One region of the Litoribacillus peritrichatus genome, then DNA from elsewhere that is predicted to be linked to it. Evidence: predicted binding sites of a transcription regulator. Region 1 holds the regulator's gene; each other region holds the start of a gene.

The links. Region 1 encodes FNR, which switches genes on or off when oxygen is low (the NO sensors DNR and NnrR bind a similar motif). Its sites were predicted from a motif close to TTGATNTANATCAA; they were not measured.
Region 2: ABD744_RS08285 (cytochrome ubiquinol oxidase subunit I) is a predicted target of FNR. The motif match lies at 2,907-2,920, and genes of this name have one in related genera.
Region 3: ABD744_RS15470 (bacteriohemerythrin) is a predicted target of FNR. The motif match lies at 4,349-4,362, and genes of this name have one in related genera.
Region 4: ABD744_RS04665 (phosphoketolase family protein) is a predicted target of FNR. The motif match lies at 5,563-5,576, and genes of this name have one in related genera.

Annotation. Positions count from the first base shown of each region.
Region 1 covers NZ_BAABBN010000012.1:488,047-495,915, reverse strand. Annotated here, with positions in the region: gene ABD744_RS18820 (transglycosylase SLT domain-containing protein) at 1-750, opposite strand, end outside; gene ABD744_RS18815 (ATP-binding cassette domain-containing protein) at 1,031-2,938, shown strand; gene ABD744_RS18810 (universal stress protein) at 3,087-3,680, opposite strand; gene ABD744_RS18805 (hypothetical protein) at 3,745-4,314, shown strand; gene ppnN (nucleotide 5'-monophosphate nucleosidase PpnN) at 4,349-5,722, shown strand; gene fnr (fumarate/nitrate reduction transcriptional regulator Fnr) at 5,791-6,570, opposite strand; gene ABD744_RS18790 (sulfite exporter TauE/SafE family protein) at 6,720-7,643, opposite strand; gene ccoS (cbb3-type cytochrome oxidase assembly protein CcoS) at 7,677-7,859, opposite strand.
Region 2 covers NZ_BAABBN010000004.1:1,545,583-1,553,451, reverse strand. Annotated here, with positions in the region: gene ABD744_RS08300 (quinone-dependent dihydroorotate dehydrogenase) at 1-54, shown strand, start outside; gene ABD744_RS08295 (hypothetical protein) at 187-339, opposite strand; gene cydB (cytochrome d ubiquinol oxidase subunit II) at 343-1,338, opposite strand; gene ABD744_RS08285 (cytochrome ubiquinol oxidase subunit I) at 1,338-2,807, opposite strand; gene ABD744_RS08280 (ATP-binding protein) at 3,112-5,013, shown strand; gene ABD744_RS08275 (sigma-54-dependent transcriptional regulator) at 5,018-6,463, shown strand; gene ABD744_RS08270 (SDR family oxidoreductase) at 6,520-7,185, opposite strand; gene ABD744_RS08265 (hypothetical protein) at 7,424-7,777, shown strand.
Region 3 covers NZ_BAABBN010000007.1:1,280,146-1,288,014, forward strand. Annotated here, with positions in the region: gene ABD744_RS15455 (transglutaminase-like cysteine peptidase) at 1-599, shown strand, start outside; gene ABD744_RS15460 (bifunctional diguanylate cyclase/phosphodiesterase) at 675-2,645, shown strand; gene ABD744_RS15465 (DUF2333 family protein) at 2,694-3,683, shown strand; gene ABD744_RS15470 (bacteriohemerythrin) at 3,695-4,285, opposite strand; gene ABD744_RS15475 (efflux RND transporter permease subunit) at 4,498-7,110, shown strand; gene ABD744_RS15480 (hypothetical protein) at 7,296-7,869, shown strand, end outside.
Region 4 covers NZ_BAABBN010000004.1:759,059-766,927, reverse strand. Annotated here, with positions in the region: gene ABD744_RS04685 (ABC transporter substrate-binding protein) at 1-852, opposite strand, end outside; gene thrH (bifunctional phosphoserine phosphatase/homoserine phosphotransferase ThrH) at 1,066-1,683, opposite strand; gene ABD744_RS04675 (phosphoadenylyl-sulfate reductase) at 1,936-2,661, shown strand; gene ABD744_RS04670 (hypothetical protein) at 2,747-3,085, shown strand; gene ABD744_RS04665 (phosphoketolase family protein) at 3,119-5,503, opposite strand; gene cysB (HTH-type transcriptional regulator CysB) at 5,696-6,670, opposite strand; gene ABD744_RS04655 (sulfite exporter TauE/SafE family protein) at 6,873-7,658, shown strand.

The DNA of each region.
Region 1 (7,869 bases):
ATCTGGTTTTCTTCGAATCCTGCGTTTAACACCATGCACGATTGCATCTTTCATGTAAGGATTTGCGCTTGGGAAGCGCTTCGTGCTGGACAGAATGCCCGGATTTTTATGCGCCCAAATCATCATATTAGCGGCTTTTTTCTGATCTCCTTTCAGGAAATTAGAAGAGTAGCTCGCTAAGGACGTTCTGCCTTTTTTTAGTGCCAGCTTGACACGCTCATAGGCGTAATCCTGCTTGAAATAACTGGATTTCAGCCAAACTTTGAAAAGGGGATCACAGGCTTTGGGCGCAGAGCGACCTACCACCCACATTTCTCGTGCGCCTTGCAGTGCTTGTGTTTTTTTACCTGTTTTATAAAGTGCTCTGAGGTAATTGCACTTCAACTGTCGTGAAAACAATTGGCTGTCGTAGTTGTCGAGAAGACTTTGCCATTGACCTTTTGAGGAATAACTGAGAAGCCATTCAAGTTTTAGTCGATGGCTAAGTGATTGATCCGGATATTTTTTCAGAAACGCCTGAATCGCTTTGGTATCCTCGTATTGATCAAAGCGGATACGTTCGTATTCAAGGTATGGACTGAGTACATAGTCGGATAAGGAGTGGCTTAGCTTATCGAAAATTTCAAGTTGGCCTTCATTTAATGCATCCAGTGCATCAATGTAATTTTGTTGGGTACTGTTGAGTTTTGCCAACAATTGCGTTGGCAGAAACGTTATAATGACAAGAAATAGAACACGTAGTTTCAACATGGTTTTGCCGTAATTTGTAACTGATGACAGAAGACTACATACTTGTCCGCCAGCACTTAGTTTAAATTTAAATTAGTCTGGAAATTCTAAGATTAAAGCGAATTTTTCGTTTGGCAAGGCCATTTGTCATTAAATATTAACTATCGAAGCTATCTTGTTGATTTTAATGTGTTTCAATTTGTATCTGAGTATAGGCTTTTGTAAGAGATGAGTCATTGTTACTAGATTGCTACCTTGAGCGAATTGTGAGCTCATCACGACATTGAGAATATAGGGTGTTATGAATTTATTGCAGTTAGACCAAGTTTGTTTGGCTTACGGAGATAAACCGTTGTTGGAGGATGCCTCTCTGACGATCAATAAAGGCGAAAGAGTTGCGATTATTGGTCGAAATGGCCAAGGAAAGTCGTCTTTGTTGAAGTTGGTCGCCGGCGATCAGTTACCGGATAGCGGTATGGTTATCCGTAACGACGGTTTGAAGATTGGTGTATTGCAGCAGGACTTGCCTGATGCGGATGATGAGACGGTTTATAAGGTAGTTGCTGGAGGCTTGTCGGACGTTGGCCAACTCATTGCTGAATATCATGAGCTGACGCATAACCCGGACGCAGATCTGGACCACCTGGCCCGTGTTCAAAGTGCCATCGAAGCCAATGAGGGTTGGTCACTCGAGCAAAAAGTCGATCAGATCATTAAAAAACTGAATTTGCCTGAAGATAAAAAGATGTCCGAATTGTCGGGTGGTTGGCGTCGACGTGTGGTGCTTGGCCGGGCATTGGTTTCAGAGCCTGATTTATTATTGCTGGATGAGCCGACCAACCACTTGGACATTTTGGCGATTGAATGGTTGGAGCAACAGCTGAAGCAGTTTGAAGGCAGCATATTATTGATCACTCACGATAGGAGTTTTCTGAAAAACGTTGCCAATCGTATTCTGGAGTTGGACCGGGGCAATCTGACGAGCTGGGACTGCACTTATGAAGAGTACCTGGTTCGTAAGGCGGACTGGTTAGCGGCAGAAGAAAAACACTGGCACGAATTTGACCGCAAGCTGGCACAAGAGGAAAAATGGATCAGGCAGGGCATTAAGGCGCGAAGAACCCGCAATGAAGGTCGGGTAAGAGCGCTGAAAGCCATGAGAAATGAGCGCAGTGAACGTAGAAACCGCGTTGGTAAGGCGTCATTTTCGATTTCTTCAGCCGATCGTTCTGGCAAATTGGTGGCGGAGATGGAAGGCGTTTGTCATTCCTATGGTGACCAAAAAATATTTGATAATTTCAACTTTCTTTTAATGCGAGGGGATCGAGTTGGCTTAATTGGCCCCAATGGCGTAGGAAAAAGTACTCTGTTGAAAGCATTACTTGGTCAAATGGCGCCGGATTCAGGTTCCGTTCGAATTGGCACCAAAATGGAAGTGGCTTACTTTGAACAGCTTCGTAGTCAATTAGAACTTGAAAAATCGGTGATTGATAATGTTTCAGAAGGCCGGGACAGCATTACCATTGGTGGTCAGTCTAAGCATATTATTGGTTACCTGGGTGATTTTCTGTTTACTCCGGAACGGGCAAGAACGCCTGTTAAAGCACTTTCCGGGGGTGAAAAAAACCGGGTTCTGTTGGCGCGTTTATTCAGTCAGCCTGCCAATGTTCTGGTGTTGGACGAACCGACCAATGACCTCGATATGGAAACGCTGGAGCTGCTGGAAGAACTTCTGATGGAATTTGACGGTACGATTCTTTTGGTCAGTCACGATCGTTCGTTCTTAGACAATGTGGTCAGTAACTCGTTGGTATTCCACGGAAATGGCAAGATTGAGGAATTGGTCGGCGGTTTTACTGATTGGCAGCGATCAGGGGGGAAATTTAAACACCTTGACTCCGGTAAGTCAGATAAGACGAAAACGCCGGTTGAGTCAGAAGCGGTGGTTAAAAATAATGTACCTGACAAAGCAAAACCCAAAAAATTAAGTTATAAAATTCAGCGGGAATTGGATGAGTTACCTGATCGGTTAGCAGCGCAAGAAACGTTGGTCGAAGCTTTGCAGGAAGAAGTGGCGGCCGCTGATTTCTATCAAAAAGACCATGAATACGTAACCGCCAAGCTGGAAGAAATGTCCAAGGCAGAGCAAACGCTGGAAGACATGATGGAGCGTTGGGTGGAACTGGAGGCCATGGCCGGCGGTGAATAAGCGGCTAAAAGACTGAGTGAGCGTTATACATTTCACTCAGTCTTTTTTGGATTCACTTCAGAACAAGTCTGGGTTAATTTAGCTGACGTGATTGATCTGAAGTGGTCCATTTGAGCGACTAAAAGCGTAAGTCTTTGGTTCTGAGTGGTTATATCCTTACAGCCAGTACGTCGTATTCAGCGTGGTGAATCACGTCTGATGCATGAGACCCTAACAGTAGTGCCAAACCGTGGCGGCCATGACTGCCAACAATCACAAGATCCGCTCCAATCTCTTTTGCTTTGCGGTGAACTTCTGAGTTAACCGAACCTACCACGACGTCCATCTCGACGGTTTCAAGTTCTGTCTTTTCAATGAGTTTTTTCAGGTTTTGTTTTGCATGATCAATCAGTTGATCCTGGACCTCAATGACATCAAATGGGATATCGCCACCAAAAGCAAATGCAAAGGGCTCTATGGTGTGCAGAACATGAACTTTGGAGTCAAAAGCGGTGATGAATCTCTTTGCCGGCTCTATGACTTTTTCCGATTCGTCCGATAAATCAATGGCTAATAAGATTGTGTTATAACTGGACATACAGGTATCCTCAATGAACTCCAGTGTCTGATTCGATGAATTCGACATTAATTCATTCAATTCTTCGAAACCAAGAGAATTTAACTTATTTCTAAGTAGACCATCCAATGTGTCTATGATTCTATTATTGAAGTAAGTGTTTAATGTTTCAACTTCGAGTTTCACCTGAATTCTCGATCTTTACCCTGAGTTAGATCAATTTAGTTGTTTTTCAAAGGTACGGTTAATTATGCAAGTGTGGATGGTAGTAACGTTAATGGCGGCTTTGATGGTTGTTGGATCAATCATGTGGATTATGCCTTCAAAGCATGACAGAAGAATCGCGAAACTTCGGCAGCAAGCGATTGTCTCAGGCATTAAAGTCAAATTAATGAAATATCCAGTCATTAATGTATCTGGCAGGGTAGAAGAAAACTGCCATGAAGGGGCCTCATACAGCTTTGTGGATGTACCGCTCAAAGGCGTAAAAACCGGCTGGATGCTGATACGAAGTGATGATCAGTCCGAACCATTGGACGGGGTGAATGAAAATAAACCCATAGATGGTTGGGGCTGGTACATAAAGCAAGATGAACTTCAGGAAGAAATAATAGCCCACATAATGCAGTTAACTTCAAAATATTCGGAATCACTTTTTGCTGTTTCCATTATGGCCCGCTCAATTTCCATTGGGTGGAGTGAAGCAGGTAACCAACAGGACCTGGATGATTTTAAAGTATGGGCTGCAACGTTAGCTGACTTAATGAATAAGCACTTTGTGAAAGAAGGTGATCATCAAGGCTTAGATGAGATCGACTAAACTTAATATTGGATGTACTGGCAAGGAGAGCATTATGCCGTCAGAAGTAATTGATTATTCGGTGCTTTCACCCGTTGGTAGTGTGGATGTTTTGTCCATGAACGAGGTGAATACACTCAGTGGTTTAAACAAAGGAAAAATGTACGAAATATTCCGCCGATGTGCGTTGGCGGTCATGAACAGCGGTATTGATAATGACGATATAGAACAGCTTGAAAATCAATATCGCGATTTTGATATCAATATTGTGCCCCAGGCGAGAGGCGCGTGTCTGGAAGTTCAGAATGCACCTGCAAGAGCATTCGTAGATGGAAAAATGATTCAAGGGGTGAAAGAGAATTTATATTCGGTCTTGAGAGATATCATTTACCTGAGTACTCAGCTTGATTTGGACGAGTTAGGTCAGGAAGGCAATGGGGCTCAAATTACAGAGGCTGTTTTTCATACTCTAAGGCAAGCCAATGCGCTAAAAGCTCGGATGGACCCGAACATTATCGTTTGTTGGGGAGGACACTCCATTGGCAGTGTTGAGTATGATTACACCAAAGAAGTGGGTTATCAGTTGGGCCTGAGGGGGTTTGATATTTGCACCGGTTGTGGTCCGGGCGCGATGAAGGGGCCGATGAAGGGCGCAAACGTGGCCCATGTGAAGCAAAGAATCCGCACCCCGAGGTACATAGGTCTTACGGAACCGGGCATCATTGCAGCAGAATCGCCAAACCCGATTGTGAACGAGCTGATCATCATGCCGGACATTGAAAAGCGTCTGGAGGCGTTCATTCGTTTGGGCCACGGGATTGTTGTGTTTCCTGGTGGCGCCGGTACGGCTGAAGAAATTTTGTATTTACTCGGCGTGCTGATGGGCAGTGATCACGGACAAGCGTTTCCTGTGTATTTTACGGCCCCCAAAGAGTCTGCGGATTACTTTATTGAAATCGATGAGTTTATTGGCAGTACGTTAGGGCCTGAAGCCCAGAAGCTATATGAAATTATTATTGCTGATCCTGAGCAGTTAGCAATTACTTTAAATGAAAGAATGACTGAGGTGAAAGAGCACCGGAAGTCCATTCAGGATGCATTTTACTTTAATTGGTTACTGAAGATTAATGAGGTATTTCAGGAGCCTTTTGTGCCGACTCATAAAACTATGTCCGAATTGGATTTGCATATGGATCAACCTCCGTATCAGTTGGCATCACAGCTACGGCGGGCAATGTCGGGTATTGTTGCGGGTAATGTAAAAGAACAGGGCATTGCTGAAATACACAAGCACGGTCCCTTTAAATTGCACGGTGATAAAGTATTGATGCAAAAGCTGGATAAGTTATTAAAATCTTTTGTTCGGCAGAAGCGGATGAAGTTGCCGGGCAGCAAGTACGTTCCTTGCTATGAAGTAATTACTGACTGAATTTGAGAGGAACGCAATTTAAAATATAAGCCCGAAAGGGCTTATATTTTTGTCGTTATCAACAGGCTTTAACTGGCGGATTTACTGCCGCAAGGTCTTTGTACGCTGTCTTGCAAGTCAGCAAGTTCGTAAAGTGTGTCCATATCCAGCAATTCGATGTCTCTGCTGCTGTCAATGAATCTCAGGATTTCCTGCTGTTGGAATTTACTGAAAATACGGCTAATGGTTTCAACCGCTAACCCCAGGAAGTTACCGAGATCGTTTCGGGACATGGTTAATCTGAAACGCGTTGCAGAGTAGCCTCGGCGATGAAAACGCTCAGAGAGGGAAACCAAGAACGTAGCTAAACGCTGATCTGAGGTTTTTTTGCTCAGAAGCAGCATCATTTGCTGATCTTCAGATATTTCCTGACTCATGCTGTGAAGAATCTGGTCTCTCAGCTCTGGTAAGTCGTCTGCCAGTGCGTCTAAGCTGTCGTATGGAATGTCACAAACGGTCGTTGTCTCAAGGGCAACGGTCGAGATTGGATACTTCTTCTTAAATAAGCCGTTTAAACCGATCAGCTCACCGGCAAAGTGGAAGCCAACAATCTGCTCCTCTCCGGATGGGCTGGTAACAAAGCTTTTTACACTGCCTGATCGGATTGCTAAAACCGATTGAAAATCATCGCCTTGTCGCCAGATGGTGTGACTTTTCTGGAAGGGTCTGCCGCGTTTGATGATGGCATCTAATCGGTCGACGTCGTGCCCGTCCAGCGAAATAGGAAGGCACAATGAACTTAGAGTACAATCCTGGCAGCTAACGGCCGTTCCACAGCTTTTGACTGAATTTAAGGTTTTTTGTGACATCTTCTGTATCTTCTTTAAGAATTTTTGAGTTTTATATCACATGCGAGTAAACCAATAAAGCACTTAAATAGTGCAAGGATATTTCATCGGCTTACAAATCAAATAATTAGTGATTCTAAATTATAACCATTTGGTCGTTTTTTGCGACGTTAATGATTCATTTTCGAATGATCCATCTTAGAGTGATCAACCTGGCTCTCTTGCATGCCATGATCCATGTTTGAGTGATCCATTTCTGAATGATCCATGCTGGAATGATCGATCGTGCCAGTTGATTCCGAGTGGTTCATATTAGAATGGTCAATCGTGTCATTTGGATTACCATGATTCATATTCGAATGATCTCCGGTTGAATGACCTCCGGCCGAATGATCCATACCCGCATGATTTCCATGTCCAAAGATGTGTTGGCTGTTACCAAAAATAATCCACACGCCCATCAGTATCATAAGTATAGCAGCCACATACCTGACACTTTGATTTCGAATGAAACTCGTCAGCTGTGAAGCGAGCATTCCGGTTAAAAGCATGGTCGGTAAAGTACCCAAGCCAAAAGCAAACATGATCGAGGCTGAACCCATGACCGTTGGGCTGGCTGAAGCAAGAACTAAGGTGCTGTAAACCAGGCCGCACGGAAGCCATCCCCAAAGTAAGCCAAGCATCAGTGCTTTGGGTGGATTGGATGGCGGCAAAAACGGTTTGGTCAGAGGTGAAATAAACTTCCAAATAAACTGGCCAACTTTTTCAATGGAGGTAATCGCACGAGACCAGTCTGCAACGTATAACCCCATAAGGATGATAAAGACCCCTGCGATGATTCTGAGTACCATGCCTATCATCGGGTTGATGTCGGTAAAGAAGGTGCTGATTAAACCAATCAGAACCCCGGCAAGGGTGTAGCTGATAATTCTTCCGCTATTAAAACTCAGTGATAAAGCCAGGCGATTTTTGATCGAACCTTTTGTGTTGACGCCGAAAGCGCCGGTGATTCCGCCACACATGCCGATGCAGTGTGCACCGCCTAAAAGTCCGACTAAAAAAGCTGCTGCAAAAGAAAGTGTATCTGGGGTCATATAGGTAAGATCAGGCAATAATGGATTGGAGGGTTATTTTTTCTGCGTAGGTTTTGCATCATCAGGAAGGAGTTCGTCGTCGTCATCAAACAGAATTTTATGTGCTGGTGATTCAAGGTCATCAAACTGACCGCTCTTAATGTTCCACACCAAGGCGATAACAGCGATGCTTAAAAAAATAATCGAAATAGGGATCAGGAATAAAATACTGTCCACTTGAAACCTC
Region 2 (7,869 bases), on a different contig from region 1:
TTTGAAGGGGTAAATGAAGCTCGCCGCGCTATTGTGAAAGCTCAGGGTGAATAACAAAATTACCACGAGCGTCTTTATGTGATTCGCTTGGGTTAAATTCGTTAGAATAATCAAAAAAAGCCGTCCAATCTCATGATTGGACGGCTTTTTTTGGGCTTGCTATATCCGCTTCAGCTGTTTGGTATTTTAAATCAAATTCAGCAGAGCTTTGCATCCATAAGCAAAAATTGCCAAGGCTATTACGCCACCGAAATACAAAGCCATTGCATCCCGAAACGGGTGTTTTGGCTTAAATTTATCTGCGTGGCCGTCACTGGTTTCAGGGATGATTTGTTTCATAGTTTAATACCCATCCTTGATGCTGGTTTTACCACTGAAGGTTTTGTAGTTATATACGTTGTAAGCAATGATTATCGGAATAAAAATCAAAATGCCGACCAGGGTAAAATAGACCGATTTGTCAGGCGCTATGGCTTCCCAGATTGTGAGCCTTCCTGGAATGATGTATGGAAATATTCCTGCAACTAAACCGGCAAAGGCTGTGCTGAAAAGCCCCATCACATAAGCAAGCGGCTTTAAGCCCGGTTCTTTATTGTCATTCAGTAATGACCACAGCTTATACGCGAAATATACAGTTAAAATCGGCATTGGCGCCAGCCATAAACTGGTTGGCCAATCTAACCAGCGTTCTGCAATTTTAGGTTGTTCCAGCAGCATTTCCACGCTGACCATCGCCATAAAGAATAGCATCGCGACCAATAACACTTTTGCCAGCTCTTTCACTCGCTGTTGTAAGCCGTTTTCGGTTTTTCGGATCAACCAACAGGCCCCTAAAAGGGCATAGCCAACCACCAGGGCAATGCCCGTATGAATTGAAAACGGAGTTAACCATTGAACAGGGTCATCCATGGTTTTTGGTGACGACATGTCGCCAACCAACGCGCCTAATATTAAGCCCTGACAGAATGTTGCTAAGGTACAGCCAATGGCAAAACTGATGTCCCACCATTTACGGCTGCTGTCTGCTTTGAACCTGAACTCAAATGCCACACCCCGAAAGATCAACGCGATCAACATGAGTATGATGGGAATATACAGGTTTGATAACACATGAGCGTAGACAACCGGAAAAGCCACGAATAATACTACGCCACCGAAAACCAACCAAGTTTGGTTGCTATCCCAGAGGTGTGCAAGACTCTTCATGGCAATGCCTTTGTCTTCCGGGTTATTCAGAAGCGGAGAGATGATGCCTACCCCCAGAGAAAACCCATCCAGCAGAACATAAACAAGAATGCCGAAGCCTATCAGCAACAAATAAACCAATGCAATGTCCATTACTTTTCTCCTTTGCCAGCAAGGTGTGTTGTTTGGTTGTGGGTGTCTATGTAATCAGACATTTCTTGGGTGTAACCAACGTCTACTTGCGCCGGGTTCAGGGTGGCAGGTAAATCCTGTTCTACTTCTGCGAGTGAATGAATGTCCGCCGGTCCTTTTAATACCAACTTGCGCATGAAGTACAAATAAGTGAAGAACAGAATGCTGTACACCGTTACGAACAATGCAAGTGTGAAAGCAACTTGTTGCGCAGGCAGAGGAGAGACCACCTCAGTGGTTCGCACCAAACCTTGCACAAGCCAAGGTTGGCGGCCGACTTCTACCACGTACCAGCCCGCCAAGGTCGCAATGACGCCTGCAGGAATCATTAAGACAGAAAACTTCAATAGCGGCCTGAAGTCATATAAACGGTTCTTTTTACGTGCGATTAAACCGGCAATGCCGAGTAATAGCATTAATCCGCCTAACCCCAGCATGATTCGAAAAGAGAAGAACACAACAGAAACAGGAGGCCGATCTTTCGCAGAAACTTGGTCGAGACCAGCGATTTCGCCGTTTAAATCATGAGTGATGATCAAACTGGCGGCCTTGGGGATGGTTATTTCATAGTGGTTGGTTTCATTTTCCTGATCAGGAATGGCGAATAACCGCAAATCAGCTCCTTTTTCAGTTTTCCAAATGCCTTCCATTGCCGCCAGTTTTACTGGTTGGTGTTCTGCGACATTCAGACCGTGGAAATCGCCGACGATGATTTGTATAGGTGCCAGAATTAATACCGCTGTCATAGCCGTTGAAAAGCCTACTTTGGCAAACTCAATGTGTTTCTTTTTCAATAGGTAGTAAGCATGAATCCCGGCGATCAATAAAGACGCAGAGAGGCAAGTTGCAAGCAGCATGTGGGATAAACGATAAGGAAATGAAGGATTAAATATCACTTCTATCCAGCTGGTTGGATGGAAAACCCCATCAACGATCTCATAACCGGCGGGTGTGTGCATCCAGGAATTGGCTGCCAAAATCCAAAAAGAAGAAAATACGGTACCAATGGCCACAGTACAGGTAGCGATGAAATGTACTCTGGGTGAAACCCTGTTCCAGCCGAACAACATAATGCCTAAAAAACCGGCTTCAAGAAAAAAGGCGGTAAGCACTTCATAAGCAAGCAATGGAGCAAGAACCGGCCCGACAATTTCTGAAAACTCGCTGAAGTTTGTCCCGAACTCGTATGAAAGTACAACACCGGAGACTACCCCCATACCAAAGGTGACAGCGAAAGGTTTCATCCAGAATTTGACCTGCTGCAGGTAAACGGCTTTTTGGGTTTTTAGCCACATACCTTCCATAAAGGCAATATACAGAGACAGACCAATTGTGATGGTCGGAAACATAATGTGGTAACTCACGGTAAACGCAAATTGAATGCGAGAGAGGAAGCTTGAGTCGGGTAACGAGGTCAGAAACTCGAACATAGAGTAAGCCTTTAGGTATTTCACGAGCGCTGAAAAGTAAATTCACCGGGTTACGCCAGGTGGTTTCGCACTTCGTGGAGTGGTTTATATGGTTTTTAATTGATCCTAATCAAGCAAACTGACTGTTCCTTCATTTTGGGAACGGCTTGTGCTTAATCTGTTAGAGCAAGGGGAGTGCCAATATTATTTAAGAAAGCGTTAGCGCCGATAAACACTGGCTCATGAGGATTTATTTAATATTCAACGGGCGATTGCTGGTTAATAAAATACTCTCTGTGTAAACTATCTAGACGATTTATTGTGTGTGACTGTAAAGAAGGTTTACGGTTTGGATATTGAAATTCTGTTTACAACCAGCCTTTGGGCAACGGTACTGACGGCACTGGGTGTGGCGATTTGGCTATGGACCCGCCGCAAGGAAGATTCCAGCCTACCAGCCCTTGCAGGGTTTTGTTTGTCGATGGCCATTTGGTGTTTGGGTCATATTTTTGCCTTGGAGGAACAGCCGCAATTTGCAATTCCATTGCTGCTTGCCAATCCTCTGTTACCCACCTCATTTCTTCACTTTGTCATTGTCTGGCTTAAAGATTCGGGTGTGTCAGCATTCAATTTATACAAGCGAATACCCTGGTTTTATGGCCTGGCCATTCTGGTAACGGTTGCCAGTGTAATTACCGACGGAGGTTATTTGTCGCCTTGGTTGGCGTTTCCCAGTTTTTTTCATCTGGCTTTTTCCGGTTGGCTGAACCTCGGCTATACGGTAGCCGTGGGTATATTTGCTCATATTTTATTGTTGTACGGTTTCCAACGCAGTCAGGGCAATCAACGCCGCTCCATCGTGGCTATTTTTGCGGTAGGTGCCTGGGGCTTTTTATTGGCGACGAGTTTTATTTTTCCCTCCATTCCCAGTCGTTTCTTTCCTTACCCAATGTTAGCGCTGCCCAGTTATGCCGTGCTGGTTGTTTATTCGGTGGTTCGTTATCGGCTGGTTGAAGCGAATCGCATGGTCAGTCAGGCGTTACAGTGGTTCCTGGTGCTCGTCGCTTCAATGATACTAATGTGGTTGCTGTTAGTAGTGATTGAGCCGCTGGGTCTGGAAGAGTTATCGCATGTGCCGAATTTTCAGCTTTTGGTCTACTCCACGGTATTATTATTGGTGGCTTGGTTCTTATATGAGCCAGCCAAACGCATTTCAGAGCGGTTGGTTTATCCTGGTGCCAAGATTGAGGATGCAACGCTGAACAAATGGGTCAGTCAATTGAACCGAGTCACATCCTGGCAAGATCTGGCCACAACCGTAGAAACCATGTGGTATGACCGAAGTCATCACAAAGCCGGAGTTGCTATAGTGGATGCAGACGGTGAACCTCTGGTTGATTCCGGGAATAGCACGCAGTTTACCTGCGTTAAACGTTCTCAGTGGCACTGCTATTTAAATGGCTGGGAAGACATTGCGCCTGCTAAACATTATATGGCAGAAATTCTTGCCGCCTTGTTACCCAGTACTTGCGCTTCGTTAGAGCGTTCCATCCAGCTGGCGAAAGTAGAGGCTCAGGCCGAGCGCGCCAGAATTGAGCAAAGGCACTTGATTGAACTGGGTGGGCTAACTGCTGCGATTGCTCATGAATTAAGGAATCCGTTAAATATTATAAATATGGCATCCGCCCAAACTGAGCCTGTGATCAAATCTCATATTCAGAACCAGGTGGCACGAGCTGAGCTGTTGATCAGGGATACGCTCAGTTATGCAAGCACAATAGAGCTGCATAAAACAGAGATGGACTTGATGTTGCTGATCAACCAGGTGGTTGAACAGATTCAGTCTTTGTTTAACGTTAGCATTGTTGTCCAGGCACCAGAAACGCTGAAAGGTCACTATGATGGCCCTCGAATTCAGCAGGTCTTGATTAATATTTTGGAAAACTCGGCTGCCTTTATCAATCAGCAAGACGGAGGCCGGATTTTGTTAAGCGTAGAAAAAGAAGCGGGAACAAATACGTTAATCTTGACCATACATAATAATGGCCCTCAAATTCCAGAAGAGATGCAAGCCCATCTGTTTGAGCCTTTCATCAGTAAACGCAGTGGCGGCAGTGGCTTAGGTTTGTCCATAGTTCGTCGAATTGTGGATGCTTATCAGGGTGATATTCAGTATCGCGAAGATTTTGGTTGGCCAGTCTCATTTATTGTACATTTACCAGAGTAAATCTATGAATCAAGAGCATGTTTTTCCTGACAAAACCAAAGTGCTGCTAGTGGATGATGAAAGTGCATTCTGCGAACTTTGTGCACTCTGGTTGAAGCAGGCCGGATACGATGTCATTACTTGTGGTGACGGCCAACAAGCTCAATTGTTGTTTCATAAAACTAAAGAGGCGGGTGCTGGCTTCGATATTATTATTCATGACCTGGCGTTGCCGCCAACCTTTAAGCCTGAGGACGGGTTGGCGTTCATCAATCGCTATGAAAACGTTCCTGTGGTGGTTTTGACCGGCCACGATGAGCGCTCTCTTGCGTTAAAAGCTATGGAACTCGGCGCGGAAGACTTTATTGCAAAGCCCGTTGACCCTGACCTTCTTAAAGTGATTGTGCAACGAACGGTTGAAAAAAATCAATTGCGACAACAAGTGCAAACACTGGAGTCTGAGCTAAAAACCGGACAAGCAAAAGAAGACGATTTGGGATTGGTTGGTGTGAGCCAGAATGTTCAAAGCATTCGTGAGTTGGTCACCCGAATAGCGCCGACTCAGGTGCCGGTGTTTATCCAAGGCCCCAGCGGGACAGGTAAAGAAATCATAGCGAACGCCATTCATAAAATGGGTAATCGAGCTGACAACCCTTTCATTTCAGTGCACTGTGGTGCCATACCCGCAGAGCTTTTGGAAAGTGAATTGTTTGGCTATAAAAAAGGGGCGTTTACTGGCGCAGATTCAGACAGAAAAGGGTTATTGGCAATGGCCCACACCGGGACCCTGTTTCTTGATGAAATTGGTGAAATGCCTTTGGCTATGCAGGTAAAGTTGTTACGCGTCCTGCAAGAAGGGAGTTTTTATCCAGTTGGAAGCAGAGACTTAATGACGATTGATGTTCGCTTAGTGTCTGCTACCAATCGGGACTTACCGCTGGCTGTACAGCAAGGCGAGTTTCGGGATGATCTCTATTACCGCATTAAAGGCTTAACCGTTGGCACACAGAGCCTTGAAATGCGAAGAGAAGATATTGTTCCGTTACTTCGACATTTCTTAAAGCGTTATAACGAGAAAAATCAAACGAAATTGAGCTTATCCCCTGAAGTGCTCCAGTGGTTTAATCAAGCGGATTGGCCGGGCAATGTGCGCGAATTAAAAAATACCTTAGAAAGTGCAGCGGCGATTTGTCTCACGGATCAAGTGACCATGCAAGAGCTTGCGCTCATTCGAAATGATTTACTTGTGGAGGGTAAGTTACAGGTCGCTTCGGCTGAAGAATGGGTGGAATACCCACCTAAAGACATATTAGCCAAACCGATGGAGCAACAAGTCAGTGCACTTGAGATTAATCTGATTTGTGCTGCGATGGCTGTGAATGACAACAACAAGACACGCAGCGCTCAACAGCTTGGCATTACTCGCCAGGGGTTGATTAACAAAATCCATCGGTATGAATTGGATTTCTGACAGAGGCGTGGGCATCACTCTTGGTTTTGTTTACCAAGAGTGATTAATATCCATCCTTACCAAGGCAGCTGTTCACCGTTGGAGTGCCAGAAGCCGCCAGTGTTATTGATGTTCAGCTCTTCAATACGCTGAGCCAATCCGCTTGCAGCCTGTTCTGGTGAAATATCACCATTGAATCCTACCATTCGAGTTTGAACAAAGCCTGGGTGAAGCAAAGCAACGGCGATACCTTTGGGTTTTAAATCCATTGCCAGCGATTTACCAAATGCATTGAGTGCTGCTTTTGAAGCGCGGTAACCGTAGTAATTGCCGGAGGTGTTATCTTCAATCGACCCCATTCGACTGGTGATGTTGGCGATTTTGCTGCCGGATGTTAAATTCGGCAGTAATGCCTGAGTGATTCGCAAAGGCGCGTAGGCGTTAACCTCCATCTGTCGCTCGATGCTTTCAAAATCCAACTCACCGAGCGTTTCATTGCTGAACAGGCCTGCGTTGTTGATCAGGATATCGACTGAGGTATTACTTAATGCTGAAGCAAGCTGCCCGACGCTGCTAGGGCTGGTCACATCAATGTGCTCAATGACTTTGAAGGCAATTTGATTGAGCTCGTCGGAAGTCTCTCGACATACCCCGATGACGTTGTCACCTTGTTTGGCGTAATGACGCGCTAGTTCAAGGCCAATTCCCCGGTTTGCTCCGGTGATCAATACAGTTCTGGACATGGTTATTTCCCTATAAGGATGCGTTGGTGTGAATGATTTCCCCTCTATCAATATAGGCAAGCGAACGAACCTTCAAGGGTAATCGGCCTCTTTTCTGAATTTTGTGCCTGAGAGAGTTCTTTTTTAGGCCACTCTGATTAATTAAAAGTTTCAGAGACAAGTTGATTTGATGTTCAAATGTTTTGTTTATCTGTACATTTAATCGGTATGGAAACTATTAATGCTAAGGACAGTTGAAATGAAAGAACATATTGAAGAATTGAGGATTGTGGAAGCCTATCTCACGGACATGCTTGAAGCGGATCGCGATGGCGACTATGACGCTTTTATAAAACACTTCGATGATGACGATTTGGAAGGTTTTACTAAAAATACCTTTCTGGAGGACGTTGAATTAATGCGTGAAGACTTGGGCGCATATAAAGATCGGTCTTTTCTTGGTTCTCTGCAAGGGTTCAAAACTGACAGTCGATCAAATTGTTTAAGGTTCGTCTGGCGTGCTACCTATGAAAAAAATGAAGCATTGATTATCTTAGGCATACATGAAAAAGATGGTGTGTGGCTGGTTAATGAAAATGTGGTTTCCAAGTGAAATATTAATAGCCGTTGTTGCCTATACTTCGGTATAAACGACGGGTTATCGATACGTCGAACTTTGTGATAAGTGCATTTGGAATACGGGGC
Region 3 (7,869 bases), on a different contig from region 1:
TCCTGATTTCGCCAGTCTGGCTGGTCGTGGCCAGCACTAAAATCAGTGATGATGTGAAAGCGGACTTTCAGCAGATGTTAACCGACGTTCGGTCTTTGCCCGAGCTTGAAAAACTGGAGCGGGTTAATCAGTATTTTAATGAATCGGTTCGTTTTATCAGTGATCAAAGGCATTGGGGGGTTGAAGATTACTGGGCAACCCCTTACGAGTCTTTACAGCGGCGCGCCGGAGATTGTGAAGATTTTTCCTTAGCAAAGTATTTTAGCCTGATTAAAGCAGGCGTTGACCCTGAAAAACTTAGAATAACTTATGTAAAGGCCATTGAATTGAAGCAAGCACATATGGTGTTGGCCTATTACAGCAAACCTTCCGCAGTGCCTTTAGTGTTAGATAATTTAATTCCGCAAATTAAACCGGCTCCGGAAAGAAGAGACTTGGTGCCCGTGTACAGTTTTAATGGTAATGGCTTTTGGTTGAATAAAATGTCTGGGAAAACGGTACGCCTTGGCGGAGCTTCCCGAGTGTCTATGTGGGCTAAGTTTCTGGATAAAATGGCAGAGTACGATCCAATGGGGTTATTAGAGGCGCCTCAACCATAAACTGCCTTGAAACCGTAATCCCGGATTGAGAGTATACCCGTCCTGGGGAAGTTAGACTGAAAAGGAGAGTTAGTCGTGACCCTGTTTCAACGACTTGTAGTAATGACCATGATGGTGTTGTTTTTGGCGCTGGCCGGGAATCTGATTTCTGGTGTGTGGTCAGTTAAAGAGCATTTGAATCGTCAGTTGAATACCAATGCTGAGGATGCTGCCCGTTCGCTCGCCATTTCGATGAATACGGCGTTGCGTGAGAACGACAAAGGCAGTCTTGAGACCTTGCTTAATGCAATGTTTGATGGCGGGGAATACCTCAGTATTCGGGTTTTTTCAGTGGATGGTCGCCTGTTGATCGAAAAGATTGCTGAGCAAAACACCAGTAAAGTACCCGTCTGGTTTAAATCGACTATTTTATTTACCAGCATTACCTCGGAGGCAGAGGTTTCGGATGGCTGGCAGCAATACGGTCGGATTTTCGTAACGCCCAATACAGAGAAGAGTTATTTAAAACTTTGGAACATTTCCAGCACCATGATCGTGTGGGTCTTGATGTTGATGATGGTGACGTTGCTGATGATCGTGTTATTCATGCGAGCTTTGCTCAAACCTTTGTCGGATATGGAGCATCAAGCCAACGCCATTTCAAATCGGGACTTTCAGACCATTCCTTTACCAAAAGCCAGAGAGCTTCGTCGGGTTGTGATGGTTATGAACGGCATGGCTGAAAAATTGGGTCAGCTTTTTTCTGATCAGGCGGAGATGACTGAACAGCTCAGGGAAATGTCTTATCGGGATTCCTTGACCGGTTTGTCGAATCGCCGGGATTTCGTGGCTCATTTTAAGTCGTATCTGGACCCTCGGCAGGGATGTCAGAGCGGAGCTTTGATCCTGATCGGGGTACGCGCATTTGATAAGTTTAATCAGGAGCACGGTACTGGAAAAGCCGATGAGCTTTTGGTTCAGATATCCAATCAAATTAAAGAGTTCAGAAAAGACCACTCTAAGATTGTTACGGCCCGTTTAAAAGGGGCTGAGTTTGGAATCTTTATACCGGACATTGACCGGGAATATGCGTTTCAGGTGTTGCAGCAATTGTTCAAACAGATATCAATGCTGGAGTCGGTTGCGAACCAGCAAGATATGTTAGATCGAATGCACATCGGCTTGGGTTACTTTTCCGATGTGGGTAACCAGCCGATTCCTTCCACAGGCGAACTGATCAGCCTTGCGGATCAGGCGTTGCGTCGAGCGCAAGGTCGTGGGCGAAATTGCGTACTTATGTTGTCGATGAATGACTCCAAAGAAGCTGACGGTGTCATGGGCGATCAAGCATGGCGCAGCTACCTTGAGCAGGTCATGGATCGACGTGCAGTGAAACTGCTGTATCAGCCGGTTAAACAGTTTGGCATCAGTTCCGCGCTGGATTATGAAGTGTTGGCCAGAACGGACTACAAAGACAGCTTGGTGACAGCCTCATTATTCTGGCCGATGGTAGAACGTTATCAGTGGACCGAAGCGTTCGATCGCTTGATCATCACGAAAGCGATGTCGTTGATGGCCAGCCAGCCGAAAGATCTGAGGTTAACCATCAATGTGTCACCGAAATCGCTGGTATCGCCGAAGTTTGTGGCTTGGTTAAAGCAGATTGCTCATGAAAATAAGGCGTTGTCTAACCGGATTGTGATCGAAGTCTCCGAGTATGCACTGCATCATGATGCGGAAGCCATGATTAAGCTGTCTAAAGAGCTGACAGACAGCGGTATGCATATGGCGATTGATCACTTTGGTGCAAGTTCTGGCACATTCAGTTATCTTAACCGCATAAAAGTGGATCACCTGAAAGTGGACAGAAGTTACATTCGTGATGTGCATCTATCGAAGGACAACCAGTTCTACATTCGGTCGCTGGTACAAATTGCCCATAACCTGGATATTAAAGTGTATGCAGAAGGCGTGGAGACGGAAGAGGAGTACCAGGTGCTCAAGTCTCTGGGATTGGATGGTGCAATAGGGTACTTATTTGGTAAGCCAGTAGGTGAACCGCAGTAGTATATTCAGTCAATAAATATCATATAAAATAAAGAAATGGAGCGAGTAATGGAAAGAAAAACCTGGTATGTAGCTGCCTCGGGGGTGGGAGTTTTGGCTTTCTTATTAGTCCTCTTAGGCTGGTATTGGAGTTCAGAGCCTGATTCGTTTGATGTTGTGCAAAGCTCTTCTGTGTATGCAGAAAAAAACGGTCAGAATCTGGTAACAGGCTCAGTCACGACTTATACATTGATTGAAATCATCGATACTTTGTTGAACAAATCGGGCGGTTATATTTCCAACGATGTGGTGCCGCCGGGCCTAATGATGGACAACATGCCGAACTGGGAATTCGGTGTCTTGGTTCAGGTACGGGACATTGCCAGGGCTTTCCGAAGAGATTTCAGCCGCTCACAGTCCCAATCTACCGAAGATAAGGATTTAGCTAAGGCTGAGCCTTTGTTGAACTTTGATCATCGAAGTCGCTTTTTTCCATCTTCCGAATCTCAGTATTCAGATGCGAATAACTACTTAACGTCTTACTTGGGACGCTTGGCAAATCCAAACAAACCGGAAGCGCAGTTTTACGCTCGGGCCGATAATTTAGCGCGTTGGTTATCGGATGTTGAAACTCGTCTGGGCAGTTTATCTCAGCGTTTAAGTGCTGCGGTGGGTAAGCCAAGAATCAATACTTCGTTAGCGGGTGATACCGTGACTCAACCGTCAACGCCAATCGCAAACATTGAAATTGTACAAACGCCTTGGCTTGAAATTGACGATGTGTTTTATCAGGCGAGAGGCACCAGCTGGGCGTTGATTCAAATTTTGACGGCCATTGAAACGGACTTTCGTCCTGTTTTAGAAAAGAAAAACGCCAAAGTGAGTCTGCAGCAAATTATTCGTGAACTTGAAGCAACTCAGGACTCAGTGTGGAGCCCGGTAATCCTTAATGGAGAGGGTTTTGGTATGCTGGCGAATCATTCTTTGGTGATGGCGTCTTATATTTCCAGAGCGCACGCCGCTATCATTGATTTAAGGTACTTGCTCGAACAGGGCTGATTGGTATGAGGTCAGGGCTGCTCAAGACTGTTGAGCAGCTTATCCGCAAGGTACAGTAATCTGACTGCCTGCTCTTTTGGCAGAGTATCGCGATAGGCGTGCTCTGCAATCTCTTTTATTTCTTCTGCAATTCGCCGAGTATTTTCTGCAAGGTTAGCCGAACTATCTGGGGTTTCGTTTGACTGAGGAGTCTGTATTGGGTGGCTGATTAAATATTCGGCGAGCTGGGTGTCTATTTTTAATATGTGGTTCTTGAGCCAATTAACCAGAAACTCCTGAATGATGATGGCATCTTCAACGGACATGCTGTCCAGATCGGTTTGGCAACCATTAAGCTCGGCAATGAAAAGCTGGTGTTGCTTTTTATGCTTTTTAAGTTTGTCTGAGGGGTAACCACTTGCTTCCATCAGGTTTTCTTCCGTGGTGAAGTGGTAGCGGGTGTAATCAAATAGGCGTTGCAGAACAGAGTTGAGCTTTTCCGGTGTAAAGCTGGACTCGATGGCGTCGTGCAGTTCATTTATCAAGGCAATCAAAGTCTGATGTTGGTTATCAATCTGCTTGATACCCACGGCGTATTCTGGTTTCCAGCGAAATAACGTCATTTTCTTGCCAAACCTATCTGAGCTTATTACTCATAATACTAACCATGAACAGCAAAACTTGTATTGATTTTGATCAATGACGTATCAACTCATGGGAAGTTGGTTTATAGTCGCACTAAAATTTTTTTGATCACTCAAAATCAATAATTTAATTATAACAAACTTATTAGTACTTAATATCTAAGTGTTTTTTCGGCAGGGAAGTTATTTCTATGTTTTCGCTTTATCGTTCGGTGGTGTTATCGAGTCCTAAACTTTGGGTCTGTTTGATCATCGTGTTGTCACTTTCCGCCGTTTACTGGGGACAGTCTTTTAAAATTGATGCTTCGGCCGATTCATTAACCTTAGAAAATGATGAAGACTTGCGGTATTACCGTGAGACCGTTAAAGAGTTTGGTGCCGATGATTTCTTGTTTGTCACGTTTGCACCACACGATAACAACATCATCAGTGATCAAAGTTTGAATGATATCAGTCTGATGTCGACCAAACTTGAGAAGTTAAGTGCGGTGTCTTCCGTTGTGAGCATTCTTAATGTTCCTTTGCTGGATAGCCCGAGAATTACCCTGACTGAATTATCTCAGGGCATGCGAACGCTTATGACGCCGGGAGTGGATAAGCAGTTGGCATTGAAGGAGTTCAAAACCAGCCCGCTTTATAACCAGCTTTTGGTGAGTGAAGATGGCAAAACAACGGCTTTGCAAGTCAGTCTGAAACGGGACGATGAATACTTTCGCCTTTTAGATCGTCGCAATCAGTTGCGGGAAGAGATAGGTACGGAACCGGATAATCTTGTTAAGCAACAGGCGTTGGACAAGGCTTCACTTGAATTTGCGGAGTATAACGCTGAGCGTTTAAAACGTGAAAGCCGAATGATTGAAGATGTCAGGTCGATACTGGCAGAGCATCGTGGCAATGCAGATATCTTCCTTGGCGGCGTCACTATGATTACCTCAGACATGATTAGCTTCATTGAGGATGATCTGCTGACTTTTGGCATTGGTGTGGTGTTATTTCTGATCGCTATGCTTACTGTTATTTTCAGAAAAGTGCGCTGGGTGGTGATTCCGCTCATGAGTTGCTTATTAACCAGTCTGTGGTTGGTTGGTTTACTTGCTTTTCTTGATTGGCGGGCAACGGTGATTTCGTCTAATTTTGTGTCCTTAGTTCTGATCATTACTATGTCCATGTGTGTTCATTTGGTCGTACGGTTCAGGGAACTGCACCTGGAAATGCCAAATGCCAGCCAGTTTCAGCTGGTGGAAGCGACTACGCGTCGAATGATCCAACCTTGTTTTTACACCTCTTTGACCACCATCGTTGCGTTTATGTCGCTGATTTTCTCAGACATTCAGCCCGTGATCGGGTTTGGCTGGATGATGGCAACCGGAGTGGGGTTGGCGTTTCTCCTGACCTTCATTATTTTCCCTGTTTTAATGTTGTTGCTGTCGGTCGATGAGCCTGTTGAAGAGCACGATTTTACTGAATCTTTTACTTTATTCTTTGCCGGTATTACTCAACGTCATTTTAAGTTGATTGCTTTGTGTTCAGTGATCATGACCGTTATTTCTGTTTATGGTATTTCCCGACTTGAAGTTGAAAACAGTTTCATCGGTTACTTTGATTCGGAAACTGAAATTTATCAGGGAATGTCGGTGATTGATCAGGAGCTGGGTGGCACAACGCCTCTGGACATTATTATTTCGCCTGATGAGGGGTTTCAGGGGTTTCTGGACTCTTTGAAAGAGCCTATGTTTGAAGATGTTGAAGCGGACGATGCTTCTGAGACCGAAGGGAACAGTGATGATTTAGCCGTGGCCGAAACGTTGGATGCTGAAGACGAATTCGATGAAGATTTCGATGATGAGTTTGATGAAGACTTTAGTGAGGGTTTCGGTGATGGCTTTGGTGAAGCGGATGACATGAATACGCCAAGTTATTGGCTGAACACCAAGCAGCTTGCCAGATTAAAGGAGGTTCATGAGTATTTGGAGTCTTACCCGGAAATAGGCAAGGTGTTGTCTTTGAGTACGGTCATGGATTTGGCGACGATGCTCAATGATGATAAGCCTCTGAGTGATTTCGAATTGGCGTTGGTGCGAACCATGGTGCCGGAGGATGTGGCCAGTATTTTGATTAAACCGTACCTGTCGGATGATGCCAATAAAGTTCGAATTACCATGCGAATCATTGACTCTGACCCTGATTTAAAACGCGATGCATTACTGACTAAAATTAAGCAGGATCTGCATGAAAAGTTTGGACTGGAAGCAGAGCAGTATCGCCTGACGAATATGATGGTGCTTTACAACAATATGCTGCAAAGTTTGTTTACTTCCCAGATTGAAACTTTGGGGGTGGTATTTCTGGCGATCATGATTATGTTCTGGATCTTGTTCCGTTCTTTGTATTTAGCGGTGGTGGCGATTGTGCCTAATATGTTGGCTGCGGGCTTGGTGCTTGGCATTATGGGGCTGACGGGCCTGCCTTTGGATATGATGACGATTACCATTGCTGCGATTACGGTGGGCATTGCCGTGGATGACACGATTCATTACGTTCATCGATTTAAAGAAGAGTACAGGCTCGATCATGACTACTTTGCTGCAGTTCAGCGTTGTCATGGCAGTATTGGTAAAGCCATGTACTATACTTCAGTCATTATTGTGGTGGGCTTTTCGATATTGGCGTTGTCTAATTTTGTTCCGACCATCTATTTCGGTTTACTGACCGGTTTGGCGATGATGGCGGCAATTTTTGCGGCACTGACTTTGTTGCCGTCTCTGTTGTTGATGTTTAAACCTTTGGGAAATAACACAAAATAACCTAAATGAAGTTCAGCTTCCTGAAGGCTGACCGATATCTATAGGGCACTTTCGGAAGTTGCTTGAAAACTGTATTGGTTTATAAGGTGCATTTGCGTTTAAAGCACATTTGTATTTTAGGCGCATTTGCGTTTAAGGCATAGATAAGCAACGGGTCAGCATGGAATAGATAAACGGAGCGAAGTTTGAATAACTTAGAAACTTTGATTTTGATTAATGTCATCGGATTTGTGATCCTGCTGACTGTTACCTTTATCGCAGGGTGGTGGTTTTTAAAGAAGCAGGCCAACATTGTGTCCCGTGAGGCAGTGAAATCCGCGCAGCAGGAAATAAAAAAAGCTAAGCAGCAATTGATTAAGATGAATAAACAAATGCTTAGTCAAATGAACAAAGAATCCAATGAGGTTGATCTGGAATATTCCCCGGTCGTCATTGATGGCAAATCCATTCGTGCGGTTGAGGAAATCTACAAGGCGTTTGTGGTTTGGGGCAAAAACAGTGCTGACGGTTCCACCCGCATTATTAAGATTGGTGCTCAGGCGCTGGCAGGCATGCACTCGGTTAAGCAAGAAGAGCATGTAAAGCGTTTTTATGACGATACCCGAAAATTGCTGAAAATGGCGACCCAGCTTGAACATCAGATTCAGTTTGATGCAGCCTATCTGGATGAAGAGCTTATTCAGGACATGGAAAAGATGGCGGCTCAGGCGGTGAGTTTAAGTGAAAACCTGTTGGACTCGGTGAAACGGGCTGCAGATC
Region 4 (7,869 bases), on a different contig from region 1:
ACCGGTCTCTCCGTCAACGTCACTAAAGCTTGCAATGTTCTCTACCTGACTCATGAGGTGAATACCATCTAACGAAATATCCTCAACACGCTGGTGAGTGGCATCCGCGATTAACCGATTGCCCTCTTCCATGTTCTTCAACCACCAAGCCTGCGCCTGAAACCAAACACGAATGAAAGCCTTTATCGCTTCAGGCTGATTTACTCTCAACTCGCCACGTATCGCGATTGTATCCGGTATCAAACCCGGCGTATCCGCACTCGAAAAAACAACCTTTGCGCCTTTCTGTTCAGCAAGACCAACATAGGGTGACCAGGTATGAGCCAAATCCAACTCACCAGCATCCAACATGTCAGGCACCTTAGAGGCATCCACATTCATGATTGTTACGTGAGACGCATCCAATCCATACTTCTCTAACATTTCGCGAATCAGTAATTCGCCAAACCCACCCAGATTCGTACCGATTTTTTTACCTGCCAGTGAATCCATTACTTCAGGGGTCTTAGCTAAAACCGCATCCCCACCTGCGGATTCATCCGTAACTAAAATCACAGCTACATCAGGCATTTTCCGTGTAACCAGAACGGCATCACCAAAGGCAACCGCGACGGCATCTATGGCGCCGGCTGAAAACTGAGCAAGCATTTTGTCTGTATCGCCAGGCATGTCCAAAATAAGATTTAAACCCGCTTCTTTAAACCAGCCTTTTTCATGAGCAATTACGGCGGGGTAATAACCTGGCCACAAATCAATGGATAAGCGTATGGTATTCAAATCTTCAGCTTGAGCGGCTTCCGTATCAGGTTCAGGTGAGCACCCGCATCCCGACACAAAGAAACATAACAACAAAATTAAAAGCCTGTTTCTAACAAGTGAAACGTCATGAGAAATAAACATCATTAACAACTTCCGCCTGAGTTCATTAAAGAGTAGTACAAATTACTTCGGCAGAAGTTGCCAGAATGTCTAATAGATGAACATTACAGCCAGACATAAAAAAACCCGGCTTTCGCCAGGCTTCTTAATTGAGTTTAAACTCAAAACAATCGATAACCGAAGGCATTATAGCGTCAGGTTTCGGTTACTTGCCTTCAAGAACTCTTTCTTCAAATCTTCATAGGTATGAACGGCAGGGAACTGAGGGAACTCATCAATCACGTTTTGAGGCGCATGGAACAAAATACCCGCATCCGCCTGTTCTAGCATCGTAGTATCGTTGTAAGAGTCACCTGCAGCAATGGTTCTGTAATACAGGGTTTTCAGAGCAAAGATAGACTGACGCTTAGGATCTTTCTGGCGAAGATGATAATTCACCACTCGACCAGTTTCATCGGTCTCTAGCTGATGGCAAAACAAAGTCGGGAAGCCAAGCTGGCGCATAAGCGGCTGAGCAAACTCATAGAAAGTATCAGAAAGGATGATCACCTGAAAACGCTCACGCAACCAATCTACGAACTCAATTGCACCAGGCAAAGGCTCAAGCGTCGCAATCACTTCCTGAATATCAGGCAGACCATAACCATGCTCATCAAGGATGCGCAGACGCTGCTTCATCAACACATCGTAATCCGGAATATCACGAGTTGTCGCTTTAAGCTCTTCGATTCCAGTTTTTTCGGCGAAAGCAATCCAGATTTCAGGAATCAATACCCCTTCAAGGTCAAGACATGCGAGTTCCACGTAACGCTCCTAATTAACAAAATGTATGCAAAGTAATGTCGACCATGTTGACCGACGTTGAATATGGGCGAAACTTTAGCGAGTTATTACTTAAAGAGCAATGCTAATTCGTTTGTGTTATTTCGCAATTGCATAAGCCTCTGGTATTCTACGCCAAATTTGAAATAACAAATCAATAGACAAACTTTTTCACATGAGTTTGTACTAAAGAATTGAGCCAAAACATATTGGCATACAACCGGATAAAGACTGATGAGTAACTTAAACGTTCAACAACTTGCTTTAGAATACGACAATGCCTCTCCACGCAAAATTCTTGAACTTGCACTGGAGAACATAGACAACATTGCGATCTCGTTCAGTGGCGCGGAAGACGTTGTTTTGATTGATATTGCACGAAAAGTCCGCAAAGACATCAAAGTATTTTCTCTCGACACCGGTCGTCTTCACCCAGAAACCTACCAATACATGGAAGCGGTTCGTAAGCACTACGGCATCGATATTGAAGTCATGACGCCAGATCAGGAGCTGCTACAACCCTTTGTTAAAGAAAAAGGCTTGTTCAGTTTTTTTGAAGATGGCCACCAAGAATGTTGCGGTGTTCGTAAAATTGAACCACTGAAGCGCAAATTAGCGACTCTGGATGGCTGGATTACAGGTCAACGAAAAGATCAAAGTCCAACCCGCTCAAACGTGCCTGTCATCCAGAATGATCATACGTTTTCTGGCCCGGGGAAAGAATTAATTAAATTTAACCCGCTTTCCAACTGGACATCCGAGCAAGTTTGGGATTATATCCGCATGTTTGATGTACCTTACAACAAGTTGCACGAACAAGGCTATACCAGCATCGGTTGCCAGCCATGTACTCGTCCTGTCTTACCAAACCAGCATGAACGTGAAGGTCGTTGGTGGTGGGAAGAGGCAACGCACAAAGAATGTGGTTTGCATGCAGCCAACATAGACTCTAAAAAATAAAGTCCATAAGGCTTAATCTGAAAGACTTTAACCTGAAAGAATAAGCCTCATCGGCAAAGTAATAGATAAAGACTTAGCTGTAAAAATGAAGATAACATTTGTAAGAAAAGTAAAAGCAGACGGTACTGACTGCCAGAAATGCCAGGATGTGATTGATCAAATGGCAAAACATGATCAACTCAAACACCTGGATCGATTCGTAACAGCGGATGAACGGGATGAAACCAGCGAAGGCTTCATGTTGGCTGCAAAGTACAACGTTACCCGAGCGCCATTCTTTGTCGTCGAATACGATGACGGTAGCCACAAGATCTATACCGTCTATTTGAAGTTTGTGAAAGAAGTTTTGGAAGAGCAAACGGATAAAAAAGCGGAATTGCAAGACACGCTTAACTCCATGTCGGAAGATTTGGATTTTATCTAAAAAAGTGCGTCTGCCTAAAAGCAGACGCCTTTGCTATCGCCTTGGTTCAGAAATTACATCGTAGGGGTTACCAATACCTTTCGCTGCATTCCTCTCTTCCTCAGTTAATATCCCCGCTATTTCTGAGTTCAACGTTTCCAGAGCTAACAGACCGTGGGCCCAGGTTGATTTATTAGCAAACAAAAGTCCTTCTGTATCCAAAGTACCGCCACGATTTATATAACCCAGCGCAGAGCAATGCTTTGGCCCTAAATCCAGAGGTCTTAATACGCCTAAGAAATGTTCGGGTCGACCATGCACCAAAAACAACCTCTGATTCGGCGAACCAAATATCACCTCCATTTTATTTGAAACATAGCTCCGTTCAAGTTCATCCCGACCACACCGAAAACGCCCAGGTTCAAGGATATAGACCAAGCTGAATGCATGACCAGAATCCCTTAATCTGTTTGCAATTTTATACGCTTCGATCAACTGGTAGGCACCAACCGCAATCAATTGAATGTCCTCTCGACCCGACCCAACCAATCTTATTGCGCCCTCTTCCGCCAGAGTTATAGCCTGAGATCCTGTCAGCTGATGACCAATCTTCGCTTTAGGAGCCACCACGGTATAAATCGCACCATGTGAAGAGTAACACTGGTGGATTGCAGCTACAGCACTGTTACTGTCCGCTGGAAAAACAACACGGGAAACATCAGACATCTCAGAATTCATAGCTTCACAAAAGGTTGAGTCCTGATGGCTCTGTTCATTTTTGCCATTTTCCCATAGGTGCGAAGTCGCAATTACCGGAACCGAAAGCCAGGTCAGAGGTTGTCCGAGCTCTTTCTTGTGTCGGGAAAAAATAATGGATTGCCTTAATGCTCCTAGCATTTTTACGGCAAAGGCTTCGTAGCTGACAGCGATATTTAGTCCTTTACGATTGGCTAACACAGCAGAAATGACCGCTTCCTCATTCAAAGCAGTAATTACAGCACCGTCTAATGCCTCATCCACCCCAACTTCAGGCTCAGTCACCCGATGTTTTAATTTCTTCAACGTCTCAATAAAACGATTCGAACTTAATTCATCCGGATTTCCTACGCGGGCTCGTAATTCAGGATTTAACGAGACAAGTTCAGAAAAGTATCGATCCAGAGCTGCAGTGGGCGAGTCGATGGAAGCTGTGTCCTGAAAAGACAAATTTGGTAACTGAACTTTAATGGGAGATAGCTGATTACTTGAATCATGTTCTTTTTCTTGCCCCGACGCGGCATGATTATTGAGCACACCTGCAGCCCGACGCCATACCGGTTCATCGATAAAAAGCGCCTTAGCACTGAGATTGAAGAGATCCCTGGCCTCCTCATCCTTACTTGGGTTTCCGGGTAATGGCGTGCCATGTGCAGGGTTGGTTCCTGCCCCATAAAAACCATAGCCTTTCTCAGTCTCTGCGATACCATAAGGCAACTTTACAGGGTATTTCAGCTCTCCCGCCTTAATAAGCTCGGCAGAGTGTTTCAAAGACGCTTCCTGACTCAAAATTTCAAGCGCAAATGCACCGGGATCTCTACCATCAAATACATTTGGCTCAAACCCATGCAGCTTCAAATGTTTTATAAAGTAGTCCGCCCCCCCTAACTGCTGGCTGGTGGTACGCTGATCAATTCTACGGCCATTGGCTATCATTATCGGAGCGACCAGGCCACAATCTTCAGCACGCCACCACCTCGGAGACCAATCACTGCCCCTTTGCTCTTCGAACGCTCCGTCACTTAAAAACGCGACCAGCTTTTCTTCTGGCAAAGGCTGATGAACGTATTGCAAGCCAGCAAAACCTAAATAGCCGCCTTCGATTGTCGCGCCCGCTGTATGAGCATTAACATGGCTGCCAATAGGGGATTCAGGTAACCCACCGTTCATTATTCGATAACTGTAGAAATCCCTGACAAAGCGAGTCAGTCCCTCATTGTTTAAGGCATAACGATTAAGGTGGGCTTGGGAGCTTCTACCCAACAACAAATTAACCGCATCAATTGCCGCGACACAATGCCCCTGCCCCATCAACCAATCTCTGCGCTCCCCGGTAATGGCGTTTGCAGTGAGAAACCCCACATACGCAGGTACCATATTCAATGAACCTCCGGTATGACCCTGAGGATCACGTTTAAACTGCTCCAGTCTCAGAGGTGTGCCGTCTAACAACACTTCTTTTGCATACGTCATATGAGCCACAAGCCACATAGCCTGATTGCAAACGATGTCTGCAGCCTTGAGTAACGGCACCACGAATTCAAAAGAAAGACCTAACCTTTTGCAGGTTTCATTCAGTTTCAATATGGTCTCATCGCTGTGACGAACCACACCCACCCCTTTGGACCATTCGGCTATGAGTGAAGAGCTTTGACACAATTCCATTGCAGATAAATCACGCATATTAAACCCTTAAAGACCCGTTAATATGTATAACTTAGCTAAATAAAAGAAGATTGGGGATGAGGGAGATCAATTCAGATATAAAAAAACGCATCATGACCCACTTTTGAACTTGGGTAATCAATGCGCTTTTTCAGTTTTACTATTCCCAGACAAACTTGCCAGACTCACTTTCCTGGCTAACTTTCATCACTAATAAACGGGCAGCTCGACGTCTTTAAATATTTCGTCCAGCTCTGCTTTGCTGTGGCAGGCTATTGCAGCATCCACCGTTTCACGCGTCAGGTGTGGAGCAAAAGACTGAATGAAGTCATACATATACCCACGGATATAAGTGCCTCTGCGAAAGCCGAGCTTGGTGACACTGGCAGCAAATAAGTGGCTTGCGTCCAGACAGACCAAATCAGAATCCGCCTCTGGATCAACGGCCATATGGGCCACAATACCAACCCCTAAGTTCAAACGCACATACGTTTTAATAACATCGGCATCCGCTGCGGTAAACACCACTTTTGGCTTCAAACCTTCTTTTTCAAAGGCTTCATCCAGTTTTGAACGCCCGGTAAAACCAAATACGTAAGTAACAATCGGGTATTCGGCCAGTTCTTTCAACGTAAGCTTGTCAATTTTCGCTAGAGGGTGATCTTTAGGAACCACAATAGAGCGATTCCAGCGATAGCAAGGCATCATGATCAGGTCATTAAACAGAGAAAGCGCTTCGGTTGCTATTGCAAAGTCCACCGTACCATCCGCCGCCATCTCAGAGATTTGCATCGGTGTTCCCTGGTGCATGTGCAATGCTACATCCGGAAAGCGCTGTATAAAGCTGCTGATCACAGGCGGTAAAGCATAACGGGCTTGCGTATGAGTCGTTCCAATCGCCAAGTTGCCTTTGCTCTCATCACTAAACTCAAGGGCCACTTGTTTAATGCTTTCTACTTTACGAAGTACTTCACCGGCTACACGGATAATTTCTTCACCGGCAGGGGTGATATGAGTCAGGTGTTTTCCGCTTCTTGAAAAAACCTCGACACCGAGCTCATCTTCCAGAAGTCGAATTTGTTTACTGATACCGGGTTGAGAGGTGTACAAACTTTGCGCGGTTGCAGACACATTGAGATCGTGGTGCGCAACTTCCCAGATATAGCGCAACTGTTGTAACTTCATACACCCTCCAGATTGGTTTGTCTTGCCTAAGACTAGCAAATCTTTCAAAAATTCAGACCAGAACAATTATCAATATTGATAATAGTCCAAAACATTATAAAAATATAAGTAAATATTCTTTTTCAGAATAGATATAAAGCTATAGATTTACCAGTCATAATCAATTAATTGTCCGATATTCATACTAGACTAGACCACATAAATGGAAATACTTCTTTATATTCTTGCTGGCGCAGCCGTTGGATTGGCCGTTGGCATCACAGGCGTAGGCGGAGGTTCGTTAATGACCCCTCTGCTTTTGCTTTTTGGGTTTCCCCCGCATATTGCTGTGGGCACAGACCTTATGTACGCCTCCATTACTAAGTCAGGCGGAGTACTGGCCCATTACAAACAACAAACCATTCGTTGGCGTTTAATGGGGCTGATGGCGGCAGGAAGTTTGCCGGCTGCTGGTATCACTGTATTTTTACTGCACACCTATTTTGATGAGCCTGAAACCTACAGCCACCTACTCACCACGAGTTTAGGCTTCATGCTAATCATGACCTCGGCCGTCATTCTGTTTAAATCGCGTTTAAGGCAAAACATTGCTCAGGACATTGTTCAAACTCAGGACTTTATTACCACCAAGAAGCAAGACGTATTAACCTTCTTAATGGGCGTTTCTCTAGGCGTTTTAGTAACTCTGTCGTCTGTGGGTGCAGGTGCAATTGCCGCTGCGGTATTAATGATTTTGTATCCGAAACTGACATCCGTAAAAATTGTGGGCACCGATTTGGCTCACGCAGTCCCACTTACGCTGATTGCCGGTGTTGGGCATATCTTTTTAGGGAATGTTGATTTCTTGTTGTTAGGAAGCCTGTTAATAGGCTCTTTACCTGCCATCATGGTGGGTACGAAACTTGGCGCCAACATTCCGGACAAAGTACTTCATCCGATTCTTGCCTCTGTCTTAATGCTGATCGGCGCAAAGTACGCTTTCTTTTAAGCCTTACGCTTTTTAAACCCTTAGTTTGATGCTCCTTGCCTGAAAGAGAAAGAAATCTGGCTTGGATCATCAACAAAGCAAGTTTTTTTAAACTTTCCTGTAATCAAAGGGTTTTACTATTCACTAACAGTGAAATTGAGTCCATAATGTTTCGCCAACGGAATTTTTAGCTCCGAAGCGTACACGACTTGAAATTCTTATTTAGGATGAG